DNA from 4 places in the Pelorhabdus sp. sgz311002 genome. Region 4 is predicted to be linked to each of the others. Evidence: riboswitches for the same ligand, from Rfam matches in the RefSeq annotation. Region 4 holds a riboswitch; each other region holds the start of a gene.
What was found. Region 4 has a riboswitch for cobalamin ahead of cobI (precorrin-2 C(20)-methyltransferase). Riboswitches for the same ligand answer to the same signal wherever they lie in the genome.
Positions count from the first base shown of each region.

Region 1 (4,287 bases), on a different contig from region 4:
AAGCTGCTTTAGGCGACGGAATCGCGGTTCTTTGTTATATTGTCAATAAACTGCTGGGAATAAAAGCATAGACCCATTTATTGAATACTAGTTTTCTTTTCTTTGATACACAGAATCAGGCGGCTGCTGATTATTAAGTAGCTGTCGATTTTGTGTATCTTTTTGCAAGGACTTTATGGCAAAACACAAGGCGGAACAGTCGTCATGAGGTTTGTTCTTACTAAGGTCTCGTAGCTTTTGTACGGCAGCGTCAAAATTGTGGCAGTGAGCATTCACTTCGCCTTGTAGGCTTTCATAGAGGCCGTCAGTCATGAGATAAAAGGCAGCATCGTCTTCGAGCGGTAGCGTGATCGTGCCAAATTCAGGATTCTTAGTAATGCCAAGGTAGATTCCTGGTAAAGTAATCATGGTACTTGCGGCTTTGCTAGCAGTCCAAAAATAGTTAATGCCGCCAGACATGCAAGATAAAGTATGCTGTTTAAAGTCAAAGGTGAAAGTAAGTAAAGCTGCAAAGGTGTTATCAGGAAAATAATGTAGTAGATATTCGTTTAGTTCATAGAGCGAATCTAGCGTCCAATCGCCTTTTTTGGTCATAGTTTCCGTGAGCAAGCTGCTGATTGCTGAGGTATGGAGTGCGGCGGCTACGCTATGACCTGTCACGTCAAGTAAATAACCATGCAATTTGTCGCCTGCGGCGGACCATTGATAGCCGTAAAAATCGCCGCTTACGATGTTTAGCGGTTCAAAGAGCGGAATGATCTTTACTTTGTCGTTTTCCTGGGCGATTGGCAGCATTGATTTTTGGACACGTCCTGCCAGCACCAGTTCATCCTGCAATTCATAAGTCCGTTCAAGTACTTTATTTTCCAGATTGATGTTTAAATGGTAGAGCAAATTTTGTGTTGCTTGATGTTCGGAAATTTCACCTTCAAGGCAGGCATTTACTGTTTGGATTTTTTCGACTTGTTCTTCAAGCTGTGCTTCTTTCTCGCGGAGCAGACCAATCGTATCTTTGATCTTAAGACTCATAGCAATGAAAGTTTGGCAGAGCAGACGCAGTTCTTGTGGCATATTCATGGCATCAGAACCACGGAGTGAACGGAAGTCGTCATTGGCAATTCGGTTGGCCTGCTCAGTTAGCCAAGTGATTGGTTGCTGCAATTGACGGGTTGCCCAGATTGCAATCGGGTAGATAAATAATAGCAGCAAAAGCATTTCAATTCCCATGATTTTCAGCTGTTGATACAATGGGGCCATAACTTCTTCTTCACGTATGGACCCAATAAGCGTCCAGCCTCGTTCTGGCAAAGCATGATAGGCTACTAGCACGTTCTTTCCCTGGTAGTCAATCCAGGAGGCTGTACCTGTTTGGCCAAGCTGAATTAATTGTAAATTCTCTATGGGCAGCTTCATTTTTAACTTAGCGCTTGTCTCGACTTGACCTGATTCAATGAGTTGCTCTAGATAACGCGGTTCAGTCAGCATAACGCCTGCCTGATTGATAAGCAGAATTTCGCCTGTTTTGCCAATCCAGTTATCTCGTAGTAAGTTTTCAAGCGTCTGAGTTCGGACTGATCCGAGCAAAACGCCTTGGAATTGTCCCTGATGATCATAAATCGGTGAGGAAAAATTGATAATGGAGCGGCCACTGTTGCGACCAATTACAATATCTGAGATCGAACTTTGGCCCGCAAGGGCGGCTTGATAGTAAGGCTGATTGGTTGCTTGGGGAAATTGAATCGGACGATTGAGCGTAGAAAAACGGAAGTAACCGTCTTTGTCAATATACGATAGAGAATCAAAATTTTTATTACTATGCTGTACTGACTGCAGCATATCATAGAATTGCTTATAATCAAGCTGGCGAATGGATTCTATTTCACTTAGACTGAGAATGTCATTGGCCCGTTCATCTAGCCAGTAGTTAATCAGGCGTTCCTGAAAAGCGACCCGTTGGCTGATGAGTTCTAAATTCTGCTGTTTGGTAAGTTTGACTTGATTTGCTGCATAAATTGCCATCGTGAGGAGGCTGGGCGCTAAAATTAGTAAAATTGTCCACGCACGAAACTGACGGCTTAGCGTGTCTAGTTTCATAGGGTCCTCCTTTGAATCTTTCGATTCTACATAATTGTCGAAAAATGAAGAAAAATATTATTCTATAATATTTGCGATTTCAGCGCGAACTCCTTTTTTTAGTAGGAAAATTGCAAAAATTATTCTTGTTTTTCTTTAAGAGTCTTGACGCCTTTACAACGGCTTGCTATAATTTTGGCAATTAGATAATTTAGTTTAGGTGCCGCTTTTGGAAGGTAAAAGCGGATAATAGGGAAGTCTGAGCATGGTTTTCCATGTGTAAGCGCGGGCCCGCCACTGTACCGAGGAGGTTCCACAAATTGCCACTCAGCTATCGGGGAAGGCGTGGATACTAATGAATCGGGAGCCAGGAAACCTGCCTAAACTGTAAGATAGTCTTTATGGAAAAAAAGACTTTTGGGAACGATAACTCCCAAAAGTCTTTTTTTTATGAAAAATTTATCGTGATAATGGGGGAGATTCGGTGGATTTATTACAACAAGCAATACAAAACATAGAGCCGCTTGACCAAGCCGCTATGGCGCAAGCAAATGGACATTTGCAGGAACTTTCGTCAAGTAAAGGCCAGCTAGGGAAACTGGCGGAAATGGTGGTTCAATATGCTGGCATCACTCGGCAGGAAAGGCCGCTTGCGCCTAAAAGCGCTATTATCTTGGCATCAGCCGATCATGGCGTTGCCAAACAAGGTATTAGTGCCTATCCGATCGAGACCACTAAAGAAATGACGGCAAATTATCTGCTAGCCCAAGGCGGTACGGCCAATGCTTTTGCTAATTATTCCGGTTCCGATCTTGTGGTTGTCGATATGGGTATAGCGGGAGATTTATCCTTTGTGCCAGGTCTTGTGCAACGAAAAATTGCCTATGGCACGAAAGATTTTACGGAAGGTCCAGCAATGACGCGGCAAGAAGCGATTGCCGCTGTCGAAGCAGGGATTGCTCTGGTCACAGAAAGAGTAAGACAAGGTTATACTTGCTTTTGTCTTGGCGAAATGGGAATTGGCAATACTACGGCTAGTGCAGCGATTGTAGCAGCTTTTACTGGCTTAGCTCCAGAAGTTGTAACTGGTCGGGGAACTGGAATATCAGATAGTCGCATGAAGGTGAAAGTTGAGGTTGTTCGCAAGGCTCTGGCTATAAATCAGATTGATTGCGGTGATGGTCTCGATGTACTTAGCAAGATTGGCGGGTTTGAAATCGGGGCTTTAGCAGGCGTTGTTTTAGGTTGCGCTGCAAACCGTGCGGCTGTTGTGATCGACGGACTGAATACAACAGCTGCGGCGATGATTGCCTATGCGATTTCACCGCGTTGTCAGCCCTATATTTTGTCATCCCATTTGTCAGGAGAACCAGCTCATCGCATTGCCTTATCTTTTCTTGGACTGGAAGCGTGTGTGGATGTTGGCGTAAGACTTGGCGAGGCGATCGGCGCCTCCGTCGTTGTTGATTTATTAAAGGGCGCGTGTCGTCTCTTTGATGGCGACTGGCTTAAGTCAGCAGAGGGCCTCAGTTTTTGGCGGCAAAATTTAGCTGCAATAGATCAGAGCGAGTCGGAGCTGCCAAGTATTAGGCCCTTAGATGAGGCGGCTATGGAAAAATGCCAACTTCGTCTTGACAATTTAACCAAGCCTTTGGGGAGTCTTAAAGCATTTGAAGAACTTGGGCGAAAGCTAGCAGGCATTATCGGTCAGCCACGGCCCCGATCTTGCGACAAGAAGTTGATTTTAACAGGTCCTTGCCAATCCAGCGAAAACGAGAATGAGTTTGTAGCAAAGTTCAAAGTGCTTCAAGCCTTTAGCAAGCATTTTGGCGCAGAGATTCTTGTTTGCCGTCACGAAGAAGCGTCCGAATTTCCTACAGAACAAGGTGTGAGGCAGTTGGTTCAGGCGGGAGTTGACTTTAGCAAGCAAGCCGCTCTATCAAACGAGATTATTGGCATTGGCAGCCTAGAACTTGTAAGTCAAGAGATGGCTGCAGCCAAGACCCTGCTTGCCCGAAGCGACGGCCAAACCTTACTGCCACGATTGGCAAGACTCGAACATTCACAGAACATCTGCTTTTTAGCAGGCCTAATTTTAGGTGCTGCCAGCTATGGTTGCGCAGTTGTTTTAGACGATGACGCTGCTTTAGCAGCTGCTTTGGTTGCTGTTGAGCTGAATTCGACGGTAAAAGACCATTTGGTGGCATCTCATTT
Region 1 is NZ_JBWBCL010000004.1:257,974-262,260, forward strand. It holds gene AC0NJP_RS08875 (M20 peptidase aminoacylase family protein) at 1-71, shown strand, start outside; gene AC0NJP_RS08880 (cache domain-containing protein) at 88-2,094, opposite strand; cobalamin riboswitch at 2,275-2,471, shown strand; gene cobT (nicotinate-nucleotide--dimethylbenzimidazole phosphoribosyltransferase) at 2,558-4,287, shown strand, end outside.
Region 1: linked by a shared signal. The riboswitch ahead of cobT (nicotinate-nucleotide--dimethylbenzimidazole phosphoribosyltransferase) and the one ahead of cobI (precorrin-2 C(20)-methyltransferase) in region 4 are both predicted to bind cobalamin.

Region 2 (4,287 bases), on a different contig from region 4:
TTATTGTAGGAATCTGGGGGTTGATATTAAGTATAAGTGGTATCGGTCTTGTCCTATTTTCTATGGCGTACAATACCTATATTTCTGCGGCAAAAACAGAAGCAAAGCAATTTTTTTCAGGTTATGAGCAAACACATGTCCAACAATCGCCGATGCAAGCCTTAGCTATTGTAAGAAAGAATTTTCCTGATTATGTAGTCGTTTCATTACGGATGCCCGAGGCGAAATCGGTGATATATAGTTTTTATATAAAACCAGTTGTCCAGACGCCTTATCGCACGGGACAAACTGTTTTTGTTTCAGCTTATGGCACTAACGATTTGTCGACACCAGGATTTTATGTTAAACCTTTAGCCTGGTATATGGCAATCAGAGCATTTGTTTTGAACTTACATTTTCATAATCATCAGGGATTTTTGCTTAAGGTGATTTGGACCAGCTACATTTTATTAACAATGTTTTTAATTGTTACTGGGCTTGGCTTAGCTTTGAGGCGACAGCAAAAGAAGTTTTTTGCCATACACCCTGTAATCAGTGTGCGGGCTGGTAAAAGTAGGATTGTGCCCAACTATTTCATGCTTAGTGTAGTGTTTTTAAGTGTATTCGGTTTTATTGCGCCGCTTTATGGTGGGATGGACGATATTGCGGCAGTCGCATTGTTGGTTCCGCTTGTGCTTTTGGGGACGATATGGTATAAAGACAGATAATGTTTCTATACCACCATGTAGCGAAAGAAGGCTGATGATTTATGAAGGGATATGTCCAAATTTATACGGGAGATGGTAAAGGAAAAACAACCGCGGCAATTGGTTTAACCATTCGTGCTTTAGGCGCGGGAAAACGCGTACTTTTCTTGCAGTTTATGAAATCAAAAAGTTATAGTGAGCATCTCGTATTGAAAAACCTATCACCGAATTTGACGGTTGAAACAATAGGAAAACCTTTCTTTATTGCGAAGGAGGGAAGCTTAAGTCCGGAAGAATTAGCCCAATGGAGTGATGAAGTCGTTGTTTTTCCGCAGGGAAAGCCGCCCGAGGAATATAAAGCGCTTGCAGAACAAGGCGTGAAACGAGCCGAGGTAGCAGTAAGCAGCGGTGAATTTGATATGGTGATACTTGATGAACTTGTTGTGGCTAATTATTTCGAATTAGTGAGCGATCAACAGCTACAGTCAATATTAGCGAAACGATTAGAAACAGTCGAACTAATTCTTACGGGGCGAAAAGCTTCCAAGGCGCTTATGGAACAAGCCGATCTTGTGACAGAAATGACAGAAGTTAAGCATTATTATCAGCAAGGCGTTGAAGCTCGAAAAGGTATTGAAAATTAGCATAAGGGGAGACGAAGTATGGCAGCTGTAAAGTGCGCAAAATGTGGCAAGGTGTTTAATACGGAGGGGGCAATACTGAAACCGACAGGTGATGGTGCCTATGCAGAATGTTGTCCGCAATGTGGCAGCACGAATGTATATGGTGTTGATGATTTTCGAAATAACGACGATCGATTGTGGAAATGTTTTTAGGGCAGGATACTTTCCCAATGGAATTGATTGAGTATTGCGATTTGACAAAACTGGTTTTAAATGGTACCGTAAGGACGTAGATTTTATAGCAAAACTGAATAACGATAGAACAGGTGCCTGTAAAGGCTTAATAGGGAAGACCGGTGAAAAACCGGCGCGGTCCCGCCACTGTAATGGGGAGCAAACTCATGATATGCCACTGGGGTGAAAACCTTGGGAAGGTTTGAGCAAGCGATGATCCAGAGCCAGGAGAACTGCCTGTTTAATGATCACCGTTTTGACCTGCGAGCGATGGGGAGGCGATTGTAAGGACTTTTTATTTGTTTATTTATAGAAAAGTTGACTTATAGGCCTTTTATTTAAAGGGCCTATTTTTTATTGCAGAAATAGAAGAATCATATTCTTCTGTTCCCTACTAACAAGAAGGAAGGGCTTTTTATGCAACATAATGGTATGATTACGATCGCATTGCTTCTATTGGTTATATTGCTCACTATAGTTGGTTGTGGTAGTAATACAAGTAAAGTAGATATGACTAATCAGGCTTTTTTCTCAGTAACTGATGCAACAGGAAAGCAGATTATTGTTGAAAAGAAGCCGGAACGTATTGTTGTTTTATCTACCTCGATTTTAGATCTTTTATATGCAGTAGATGGAAAAGCGATTGGACGTCCTAGTTCTAAGAATGCCATTCTTCCGACAGGGGCTGAAAAGGCGGAAGAGATTGGTTACGTTTATAATGTTAACATGGAAAAAGTGATGGGCTTAAAGCCTGATGTTGTTATTGCTGTACAGGGGATGCACGAAAAACTTGTGCCAATGCTGGAGAGTAATCATATTCCTGTTCTAATATTAAAATACCGTACACTTGAGGATACTTATAATACGCTGCGAATCCTAGCTAAACTAAGCGGTACGCAAGAAAAAGGCGAAGCTGTTATAAGCGCTATGCAGGCGAAAATTCAATCTATAGTGCAAGATTTTTCTAAGGATAAGCCAAGAAAAGTCGTCATTTTACATGCGACAGCAAAAGATGTGACAGTTGAGCTTCCCCAAACAACAGCGGGGAGTGTGGCAAAGCTCTTAGGAATGGTGAATATTGCCACAGGAGAGCAGGCCATTAATGCGGAGAATGATATGACTCCTTTTAGTCTGGAAAAAATTGTACAGGAAGATCCTGATGATATTTTTGTCGTAACTATGGGAAAAATTGATGAAATTAAAGATCATATGAATCAAGAAATGGCTAGTAGTCCAGCTTGGAGCAGTCTGCGGGCTGTAAAGAATCAGCGAGTGCATTATCTGCCGCAGGATCTTTTCTTATTGAATCCGGGAATCAAAATGCCAGAAGCTGTGGATTACATGGCTAAAGAGGTACGATAATTCTAAAATTATGAGATGACTTATGAGGGAGAAGTTATGCGAGGGTTCTATCAATTGCATCGGTGGGTTAGCGTAGTTTGCACAATTTTTTTTCTGTTACTTTGCATAACCGGAATTCCGCTTATTTTTAAAGATGAAGTTCAGCAATGGAATCAGTTGGAACAGCGGGATGTGCCAACTCCACTTACCTATGATCAGATTTGGGATAGTATGCCAGTTGGTCACGATAAGCTTAAAAATACATATCCGCAAAAAGTAATTAAGAGTATTACAGCCCAACCCGAGAAGGGACGATTGCTTTTTCGGGTGCAAGATCAAGCGGATCATCGCCAAGTAGCGGCAAGGATGAGCATGGGGGGCGAACAGCTTGCCTATGAAGCAGCAGTAGACCAATTATATAGAGCAAATGGCGGGAACGATAAATATCCAGCTATAAAGAATTTTATGCACTGGATGCATATTTTACATTTGCGTTTGGCTTTAGGCAGCGGCGGAATGCTTCTGTTAGGAATAATATGCGCTCTAAGTTTAGCGGCTATTCTTTCCGGTATGTGGCTATATGGCCCGTTTTCTCGTAATACCTTGTTTGGTATGTGCCGCAGAGAACCTAAGCGTCGGTTTTACCTTGACTGGCATCGCTACACAGGAGTGCTGACTTTTATGTGGGCTTCCGTTATGTGTATTAGTGGAATTGCCATTGTATGGTTTTCTTTTGCCTATAACAGCTATATAGCTACTGTTACCAGTGAGGCGGCGCAAAAAATATCTATTAAGACAGAGTTATCACAGCCGCGGTCTTTGCGAGATGCAATGCTATATATGGAACAGACTTTTCCGAATGATTATATTTTGTCAGTTGATTTGCCACAGGAACATAGTAAAGTTGCCGCCTACACCTTTTATATTACAGAAAAGCAAGAACATCCGGCGGAACACATGGGACAGCTTGTGTTTTTATCGGCATTTACAGCAACTTCTTCAGAATCATATACGAAACCTTTGCCAGGATATTTTTCCGTTTTTCCTTTTCTGATGGATTTGCATCTCCATAATCACGAGTCGCTGTTGTTAAAATGTCTATGGGAATTATTTAGTATATTGACGATCATGATGACTCTTACTGGAATTTATGGCTGGTTACTTCGCTTTGGCAATAAGCAGTATAAACATAGCGTAACTACTTCCGATTCTATTTCTTATGGAAAAAAATCTTCGGTTTGGATCATGCCTGCGTGGATTGCTGTATTGAGTTTGCTTGGTCTTGTTGCTCCCTTATACGGAATATCTGGCCAAATGATCGGTTCAGTAGCTTTGATCATACCGTTCGGATTGTTTGTGTATTTTAGGCATCGTCATTCCTAATTGTTTTGTATAAATTTTTT
Region 2 is NZ_JBWBCL010000003.1:270,773-275,059, reverse strand. It holds gene AC0NJP_RS07100 (PepSY-associated TM helix domain-containing protein) at 1-707, shown strand, start outside; gene AC0NJP_RS07095 (cob(I)yrinic acid a,c-diamide adenosyltransferase) at 749-1,330, shown strand; cobalamin riboswitch at 1,617-1,798, shown strand; gene AC0NJP_RS07090 (ABC transporter substrate-binding protein) at 1,961-2,905, shown strand; gene AC0NJP_RS07085 (PepSY-associated TM helix domain-containing protein) at 2,942-4,267, shown strand.
Region 2: linked by a shared signal. The riboswitch ahead of AC0NJP_RS07090 (ABC transporter substrate-binding protein) and the one ahead of cobI (precorrin-2 C(20)-methyltransferase) in region 4 are both predicted to bind cobalamin.

Region 3 (4,287 bases), on a different contig from region 4:
AAGCACTATAGGTCATTTTTTCTTTCAGCCAATTTGCTCCGGCAACAATGGTATGGCGATCGAAAATCCAAGTCTTTTGAACATCGGCGGTATAGTTTTTACTAGGATATTTCGCCAGAGTACCGGCGCCTGACCAGGCGATTGAATTCGCTGCCGAGCTTGCTGAGCTATAGCCTTCTTTTGTCACATCAGATAAACCAAAACCTACTTTTATGCTGTTCTTACGATCTTCATAGCTAATCTTATGAATATCCTGTTCCCGCTCGCCATTATAGCCCAAATAATAATAAGGTTTCAGCGTAATATATTGACGATTTTGCGTCAAAAACGTACCGTTAAATAACGGATTTCCATTGCGATCATAGGCATAAGTAAACGGATCATTATAAGAATAACGATAATTATTATGTAAATAAGAATAGGACATCACTTGATCTGGTGTAAGATCATAATCAAAATCGACATAATACTTTTCACTCAATTTACTCTTAGTTCCACGTCCACCGATTAAATAGCTTCCGTTGCTCAATTGCGGTACTTGTAGTGTTGTCGCCGCTGTACCTGTCGTTTTTCCGTCTACCGTATAATAATACCCGCGATAACCGTCAGTAGAATTTTTTTCATAACCAGCATTAAAAGAAAATTGTTCGCTCATCCGCCCTTCTACTCGTATGCTTTTCTGTTCGGTATTCTGACTGCCTGAGGACAAATTCACTTCTGTCTTAGATTCGCCAACAGGTAGTTTTGATTTTTTAGTAATAATATTAATAACACCAGCTACAGCATGACCGCCATATAAAGAAGAACTCGCGCCGCGTACAATTTCAATTCTTGCCACATCACTGACTGGAAAGGAATCCCAAGCAACACTCCCATCAAAAGACGTATTTACTGGCTGTCCATTATATAGAACAAGAATGTTTTTACTGCCAAATCCGCGTACTGATAAACCGTCTTTCACTTCGGCTGTCGGTGACATATATAACCCTACTTCATTTTGCAACGCTTCACGCACACTGAAAACATTACGTTTTTTTAAATCTTCTGCCGTAATAATCGTGACATTGGCTGGCACATTTTTCACTTTTTCTGTAATACGAGTAGCTGTAACAGTCACATCGTCTAACATAAATTCTTCAGTCGGTGCGGCTTGCACGATACCCCCTATCGTCAATGATGTCAATAACATAAGGCCCATACTTGTTTTAGCGCACTTCATTTTTTCATTACTCCTTCATAATGATATTTTAGCCAAGACCCCCACTTTAAAATTTTACGGTTAACGTAGTCGTAAAGCGGTTTCTGTCAGTAGACGCCCCGGAATGATTCACCGCTTTAATTTTTTTATAATCATAATCGCCAATCTTCAGCGAAATATTCTTATCGAATTTATGAATCCAGGCAATCGAATAACCCTGGGCATTGCTATTAGGATAGGCGCTCATTTCTGTAGCATTATAATCCGTCATAACCGCCTGATCTTCCACGTAATAATAGCTGGCAGTCAAGGTATTTTTAGTATCAACTGTGTATTTTAAGGACATTTGCATTGCCTGATTTTCAGCCTTAGCACTTGATTTTAAAAGTTCTGCCGAAATTCCCACTTTATCATTCACAGCTCTACTGCCATAAACGCTCACATAATTAACCGTACTATCTGCGAAAGCATAGCGTGATCGCGTATCACTCCCATAGGAAGTTCTTGCCAACATCACCCCAAGAGAAGATTGTTCATCTGGCGCATAGGTTCCTTGCAATACATAAAATTTATCATTCGAAAGATTGCCTTGATAGTTCGTCTTTGCACCAATAAAATTCAGATTCACTGCACCAACTTGTTTCGAAACAGACATAGCATAAGGTAAAGCATGACGGCCAATATACGTATTGTCATAAACAAGACCGCCTCCTAAAGTAAGGCCTTGCAACCCGAGCACATATTTATAACCAGCATTTTGATATTTGATACCGAAAGCATCTAAAGCACTATTCTCTTGCTTCGTATTGCAAAAATAGTCAGCTGAAAAGACGCCATAATTATTATTTAATCTCTGATAAGTAAACCGTGTATAGGCCGATACATTTTCTGCAACCGGAAGAGTCGCATTTAAGGTCAAAGTTGTTTTTATGCCAGTGCGACTCCGATTCCCTGGATTTTCATCATGCTGAGAACGAGCATGCACCACTAGACTTCCGTCAAATTGCACACCATCTGGTTGGGCAGCAGCCGCCGCTTGGTTCATAGCCAATAATAAAGTGAAAGTTGTAATTCCTAATATCTTTTGCTTCAAACGAAAATCCTCCTCAAGTATCATTTCAAGATTATGCCAATCCTTTTTCCATATGTACAATCTGTTCAGGCCCATCTTCTTCTAAGATAATCTTGAACCCCTGTTTTTTCCAAAAAGCAAAACCGCCTGGCAAAAAATGATGTGTATGAAGGTAAACTTTTGTATAGTTTTGGTCACTTGCAAAAGATGACATAGTCTGTACCAATTGCGCACCAATCCCTTGGCGTCGAAAATTTTGTGATACATAGCAACGACCAAACTCAGCAGTTGTCGGTAAATGATACAAATTTTTCAATAAGGCAATTCGATCATTATACCTACACGCAGCCCCGGTGCCAATCAATTCTCCTGTCGACAAAAAAGCTCCCCATAAATTACAATCTTCAGGTTGAATATAAGTGCGCTGCAAAGCTGCTACATCAGTCATATTTACACGTTTCCCCTTATGACAAAACAGTTCTACTAGCTGACTTTCCAAAAAGCTCTGTACCTTTAAAATTTCTTCCGCTAAAACTGGTCGTACTAAAATTTGCTTTTCTTCCACCCTTTAAACTCCCCCTGTACTAAATTGTTTAATATACTCATGCCGCCGCAATAAAAAAGCTCCTGCCAAAAGGGCAGGAGCTAGCGCAAAATCCTCTATACTGCTTAGGGCAAGAACAGAGCGCAATCACCTCCCCATCACTCGTGGGTGAGAAAAAATAAAACACTTCCTAATGAGATTAGGAAGTGTAAGCGCTCAAGTCATAGCCATAGCAAAAAAAGAAGCTAAGTTATTGTAGCAAAATCCCCTCCCTATCGTTCGTAGGTAAAAATGGTGATTATTGAACAGGCAGTTCTCCTGGCTCTGGATCATCGCGCCCTCAAACCTTCCCAGAACAATATGTTCCAGTGGCATATCTTGAGATTGCTCCCCATTACAGTGGCGGGACCGCGCCGGTATTTCACCGGTCTTCCCTATTAAGCCTTGCGGCACCTATCCTAAAAATTATTTAATTAATTAATAAATTCTTTATTTTATAATAACAACATTACCCATTTTTGTCAAATTGATAAAAATAGGCACAGCGTCCTTTTTATTACTAGAGGAAACTATCGCAAAACAGGCTAGATTCCGCAGAACCTAGCCTGTTTCTTTTGCCTATATTATATGCTTAGCCGACTACAACAAGCGGAGTACCAGCCTGTACAGGATCGCCAGCTTTGACTAGAATTTCTTTTACCACGCCATCAGCGCTGGAAAGAACAGGATTATGCATTTTCATAGCTTCCATAACGATCAGTTCCTGACCATTTTTTACAGCATCGCCAACATTGACTTTAACACTAATAATTTTACCAGGCATAGGCGAAGCAACTTTCGTGCCAGGGCCGCCAGCCTTTGGAGCTGCTTTCGGTGCTGGTGCAGGAGCTGCTGCTACAGGAGCAGGAGCTGCTTTCGGTGCTGCTACAGGAGCTGCTGCTTTAGGAGCGGCAGGTGCTGCCACGCCGCCGATTTCTTCTACAGCAACTTCATAGGTCTGACCATTTACTGTAATTGAATAGTTTTTCATGATAAATCCCCCTTTGGTGTCATACAATCATTGTTTACTGCTCAAAAACCGTTCATAACATCCTGGCGGCCAGCGGTTACCCACGCATCGCTGCCACGCCGAATACTTACGATAGTTACAGAAGCGCTACCAGAAATAGCGGCAATCGCTGCCGTAATCACGGCAACCAGCTCACTATCATCTTCTTGCTGTACAGAAGCCGTAGCAACTGCTGGAGTTGCAGGCGTTGCCGCCATAGCTGCAGGAGTAGTCGGCTGATTCTGCTCTTCCTTTTTTTCTTGCGCTTCTGATGTTACTTTCCAAATATAGCAAACGATAAGAATCACAATCAAGGCTATAAAAAATGTCAACATGAGGTATTTCCTCCTTTAATTAGTGAACGCCTAGGAGCGCCAGCATGATACCACCGGAAATAGCCGTACCAAATACACCAGCAAGGTTTG
Region 3 is NZ_JBWBCL010000003.1:276,592-280,878, forward strand. It holds gene AC0NJP_RS07105 (TonB-dependent receptor) at 1-1,219, opposite strand, end outside; gene AC0NJP_RS07110 (hypothetical protein) at 1,266-2,291, opposite strand; gene AC0NJP_RS07115 (GNAT family N-acetyltransferase) at 2,323-2,835, opposite strand; cobalamin riboswitch at 3,106-3,286, opposite strand; gene AC0NJP_RS07120 (biotin/lipoyl-containing protein) at 3,446-3,844, opposite strand; gene AC0NJP_RS07125 (OadG family transporter subunit) at 3,886-4,197, opposite strand; gene AC0NJP_RS07130 (sodium ion-translocating decarboxylase subunit beta) at 4,217-4,287, opposite strand, start outside.
Region 3: linked by a shared signal. The riboswitch ahead of AC0NJP_RS07115 (GNAT family N-acetyltransferase) and the one ahead of cobI (precorrin-2 C(20)-methyltransferase) in region 4 are both predicted to bind cobalamin.

Region 4 (4,287 bases):
TAGCACGTTTATGCTAGAAGGTATGGGTATATTCGATTTCGGTTTTGCGAATGGGGATATCGAAGGTAATTGTTTGAGCAACTATGTACTTTAGGGAAAGGCGATCTTGCGGCGTTAAAGCTTGGATGAAGGCGATTTGAAAGCCTCTTAGACTATTATCATAACCGCCAAGACTTGCTTTCCCTTCTGGTACGGCCTGATCTTGAATTTCGCCGCCAAGTATTTTTATCGCCTGATATTCTGTGGGCTGATAGTTGATTCCTACTAGGATTCCCTGGTTTTGATCAGGGGCGGAAGAACGGACATATTCAGCCAAATACTCTGCTTTTCCCAGGGGCAAATTCACGCTAAAGCCGGTAAAGGTTGTGGCTTTTTCCAGATGGGGAATGTGAAGGGCGCTGGCCATGAAGCGGGTGGAACCAGCAAAGTAGGCGATTTCGCCGCCGGAAATAGTATGGCTAGCGCTATCAGAAAATAAAGCAGAGTCTAATCTGCCGAAGGTGGCATGATATTGAATTCGGCCTGTCGTTGTACGCCAATCAATTCCTTTAAACATACCAAAGCCAGCATTCGAGCTATTATCAAACATCGCGCCGTAAGCCCCTAAGTAAGTATCTTGGCTGCCAATTTTCAATAGCATATTCTTGTTGTTAACAAGCACGCCATACTGATCTAGACTGCTGTTATTTTCTTTGGTGGCAGAACCCGCGTAAGATTGATGGCCAAAGCGGAAAAAAATCTCGGTTTGTTCTGAAAGGGCTTGGTGAAAATTTAGCCGCAAGGTTCTCTCTGTATCGCTGATATCAGCTACGTCAGAGCGATGATAACGGATGGTTTCATATTTTAGCGTGGTTTCCCCGTCAATTGTAAGGGGGGCGGTGGCGGCTGGGGAAGTGGCGGCAGCTAATAGAAAAGCGGTTAGAAGCATTGGGCGTAGGGCGGCATGGGCCATGCGATACATCCTTTCAGAAAATAAATTATTGGCATTTCTTATTCGCGCTTTCCGACAAAAGTCCTGTAATTTTTCCTGGTAAAATAATAAGAGAATTATTTGGTATTTTTTTCCTATTTATGACTTGGCAATTCTCGGTGAAATGGTGTACAATCTATAGAGTTGAGAAAGATATTCGCCAAGTAGTTTGTGTGATGAATATGGGAGGAACGAAAGTGAGCGAGAAAGACTCGAAAGATATCCGCTGTGAAGCAGCCGATGAAACAGCCGAAGCCTTGCATCAGGTGATAGAAGAGGCTCAGCGTCAGGAGAAAAAGTTAGCAGAGCGTTTATGGCGCGCGGTGAGTGGACCGGAAGAACTCACGAGTTACTTAGGGTATTTGACCAAGGATGAATTGACGGAAATACGGGTAAACTTAAAGGTTAAGAATGCTAGCAACTTGAAGAAACAGGAGCTTGCCGATTTACTTGTCATGGCGATTCCTACGGGCGTTGCTGAGGCAGCGGCGCTGATTTTTGATGAAGAGCGGTGGCGGTGGTTTAAACGATTTGCCACGCAAGAAGTAAACTTCTATACCACGAAAATACGACTTGACTTTATTCGATATTTTAAAAGCTATGGCTTTTTAGGCACTGGTACTTGTGATGAGAAGACGATTTTTTGGATGCCTACTGGTGTGAAGCAGGCTTTTCAGGCTTTAAATGAAGGCAAGCTTTATGAAATGATCAGGCAAAATACTGAGTGGATTTATGCTACACAGGGTTTACTTTATTATTATGGCTTGTTGGAAAAAGATCAGCTTGTAGCGCTCGTGCAGGAAAAAGGGATTGTTGCAACGCAGGATATTTCCCGTTATTTGGCGGTCATTGCTGAAGCTGCGGCTTGCTATGGTCAAATTGTAATTGATAAAGAGGTTTATGCCGATTATCGTGTGAAAGATCGGGCCTATATTCTAGGAGAACAGAAAAGTCGTGCTGAACTTCCTTACTGTTCCTTTTTAAAGCAGCAATTTGTGAAGGCTGGTAAACCCGGTTTTGTTGATAAAAACTCTGCTTCAGAGAATTTCCTGCGCTTTATGAAAGAGTGCTATTCGCTCAATCGGGAAGAGGCGGCGGCATTAGCCGAAGATTGTTTTTATATTATCAACAATAGTAAAGGCAGTGGCGATCTCTTAGCTTACTTATCAAAAGGGTATGAGTTTCCTAGTGACTCTTTTCAAGATACCTTACTTCCCTATGTGGCAGCGCTTCATAATCAGACGCGCATGTGGGTGTTGAAGGGGTATAAACCGGTAGAACTTGTGGAGGATGAATCGGCGAAATTGCAGCCTTGTCAGGAACTGAGCAACGTAAATGAGGCGGTGCCAGTCAAGATCGGTCGCAATGATCCTTGCCCTTGTAATAGCGGGAAAAAATACAAAAAGTGCTGCGGCAAATAGCTGCAAAAAGCCCAGCTTTTCTATTTATAGAGAGCTGGGCATACTTGTAGTTCTAGTCGGATTTGTTTGACTTTTTTGCAAACAAGTGATATAAATAAGTTACATTAACTGTTATTTCATAATTGCATAAGATTGAAATAGGTGCCCATAGGGCTTAATAGGGAAGTCCGGTGCAAGGCCGGCGCGGTCCCGCCACTGTAATGGGAAGCGAAACCAGAAAATGCCACTGAGACGATTGTCTTGGGAAGGTTTGGATGAGCGATGATCCAGAGTCAGGAGAACTGCCTGTTTAACAATCACCGTTTTAACCCACGAGCGATGGGGAGGGGATTAAAGAGTTCGATCTTTTTTTCCTGGCCAAAAGCCAGGATTTTTGATTTCAGCGCTCTTTTGAAATAAGACCTTTCTTGCTTTAAGAAAGGTTTTTTTATGACCTATTTTTAATTTATGGAGGTTTTTGCAATGGCAGGTATTTTTTATGGTGTGGGCGTAGGCCCTGGAGATCCGGAGCTTCTTACATTAAAAGCGATTAATTTGATTAAGTCGGCTGATATTATTATTGCGCCAAAAACGGAGAAGAAAGAAGGCAGTGTGGCGCTTACAATTGCTAAACCTTATATTAAGGACACGGCTGAAATTGCAACTCTTGTATTTCCTATGGTTTCCGACCAAACTCAATTGAATGATGCCTGGGCTAGTAATAAGGAAACAATCGTGAACTATTTAGATGAAGGAAAGACGGTTGTCTTTTTAACTTTGGGCGATCCTATGTTCTACAGTACTTATATTTATGTATACAGACTGTTAAAAGACTGTGGACATCCCATTGAAACGATTCCTGGCATTACGGCTTTCTGCGCCATTGGCAGCAAATTAGGTTATCCTATCGTCGAAGGGGACGATGTACTGAATATTATTCCAGCCACGATGGAAGAAGAAAAAATGGAACAGGCTTTCGCTACAGCCGATAATGTAGTGCTTATGAAAGTTTATAAAAATTTCCCGCAGGTTTTGGAAAAATTAAAACGTCATGGCTTGGCCAAACAAGCTGTCATGATCAGCCGCTGCGGCCTAGACGGCGAACAAGTGGTACATAACTTGTCTGATCTGAATGATGATCATAAACTGAACTATTTATCAACCATTGTAGCAAGACGGGGCTAATCGCTTCCTGCATCTAACGGAGCAGCGAAAGGAAGAGACTGCAATGAAAAAGTATATGTTTTTGCTGGCACTCCTTTGTGGCGTGGCAGCACTTTTCTTTGCCGGCTGTGGTGCGCAAAAATCTGCCGATCAAGGGAAAGACGGGAATTATTTAACCATACAAGATAATGCCGGACGCACAGTTACTTTAACGAAAAAACCGGAAAAAGTCGTAGTGCTTTCTACCTCTTTTTTAGATCTATTATATTCTGTCGATGGGAAAGCCGCAGGCAGGCCCAGTTCTAAAACGGAATCGGTGCCAGAGGCTGCTGCTTCTGTGCCGGAAGTCGGCTTTGTCTATAATGTGAATTTAGAAAAAGTAATGGCTTTGCAACCGGATTTAGTCATTGCCGTGCAGGGAATGCATGAAAAGCTTTTGCCAACGCTGGAAAGTAATCACATTCCGGTTTTGCTTTTGAAATATAAGACGTTAGAAGATACGCTGACAACGATTACTTTACTTGGTAAGATTGTCGGGACAGAGAGCAAAGCTTCTCAATTAGTACAATCCATTCAAGACAAAATCAGCGCCATAAAAGCCAAAGTGCCGCAAGGACCGCCGTTGAAGGTGGCGATTTTGCATGCTACGTCGAAAAGTGTAACAGTCGAGCTTGATAATACGATTGCTGGCAGTATAGCGAAACGTCTGGGCCTTGTCAATGTTGCTTCGGGAACGACGGCGCCTGATAAAGA
Region 4 is NZ_JBWBCL010000008.1:90,016-94,302, reverse strand. It holds gene AC0NJP_RS12730 (hypothetical protein) at 14-952, opposite strand; gene AC0NJP_RS12725 (YecA family protein) at 1,168-2,391, shown strand; cobalamin riboswitch at 2,514-2,694, shown strand; gene cobI (precorrin-2 C(20)-methyltransferase) at 2,854-3,555, shown strand; gene AC0NJP_RS12715 (ABC transporter substrate-binding protein) at 3,599-4,287, shown strand, end outside.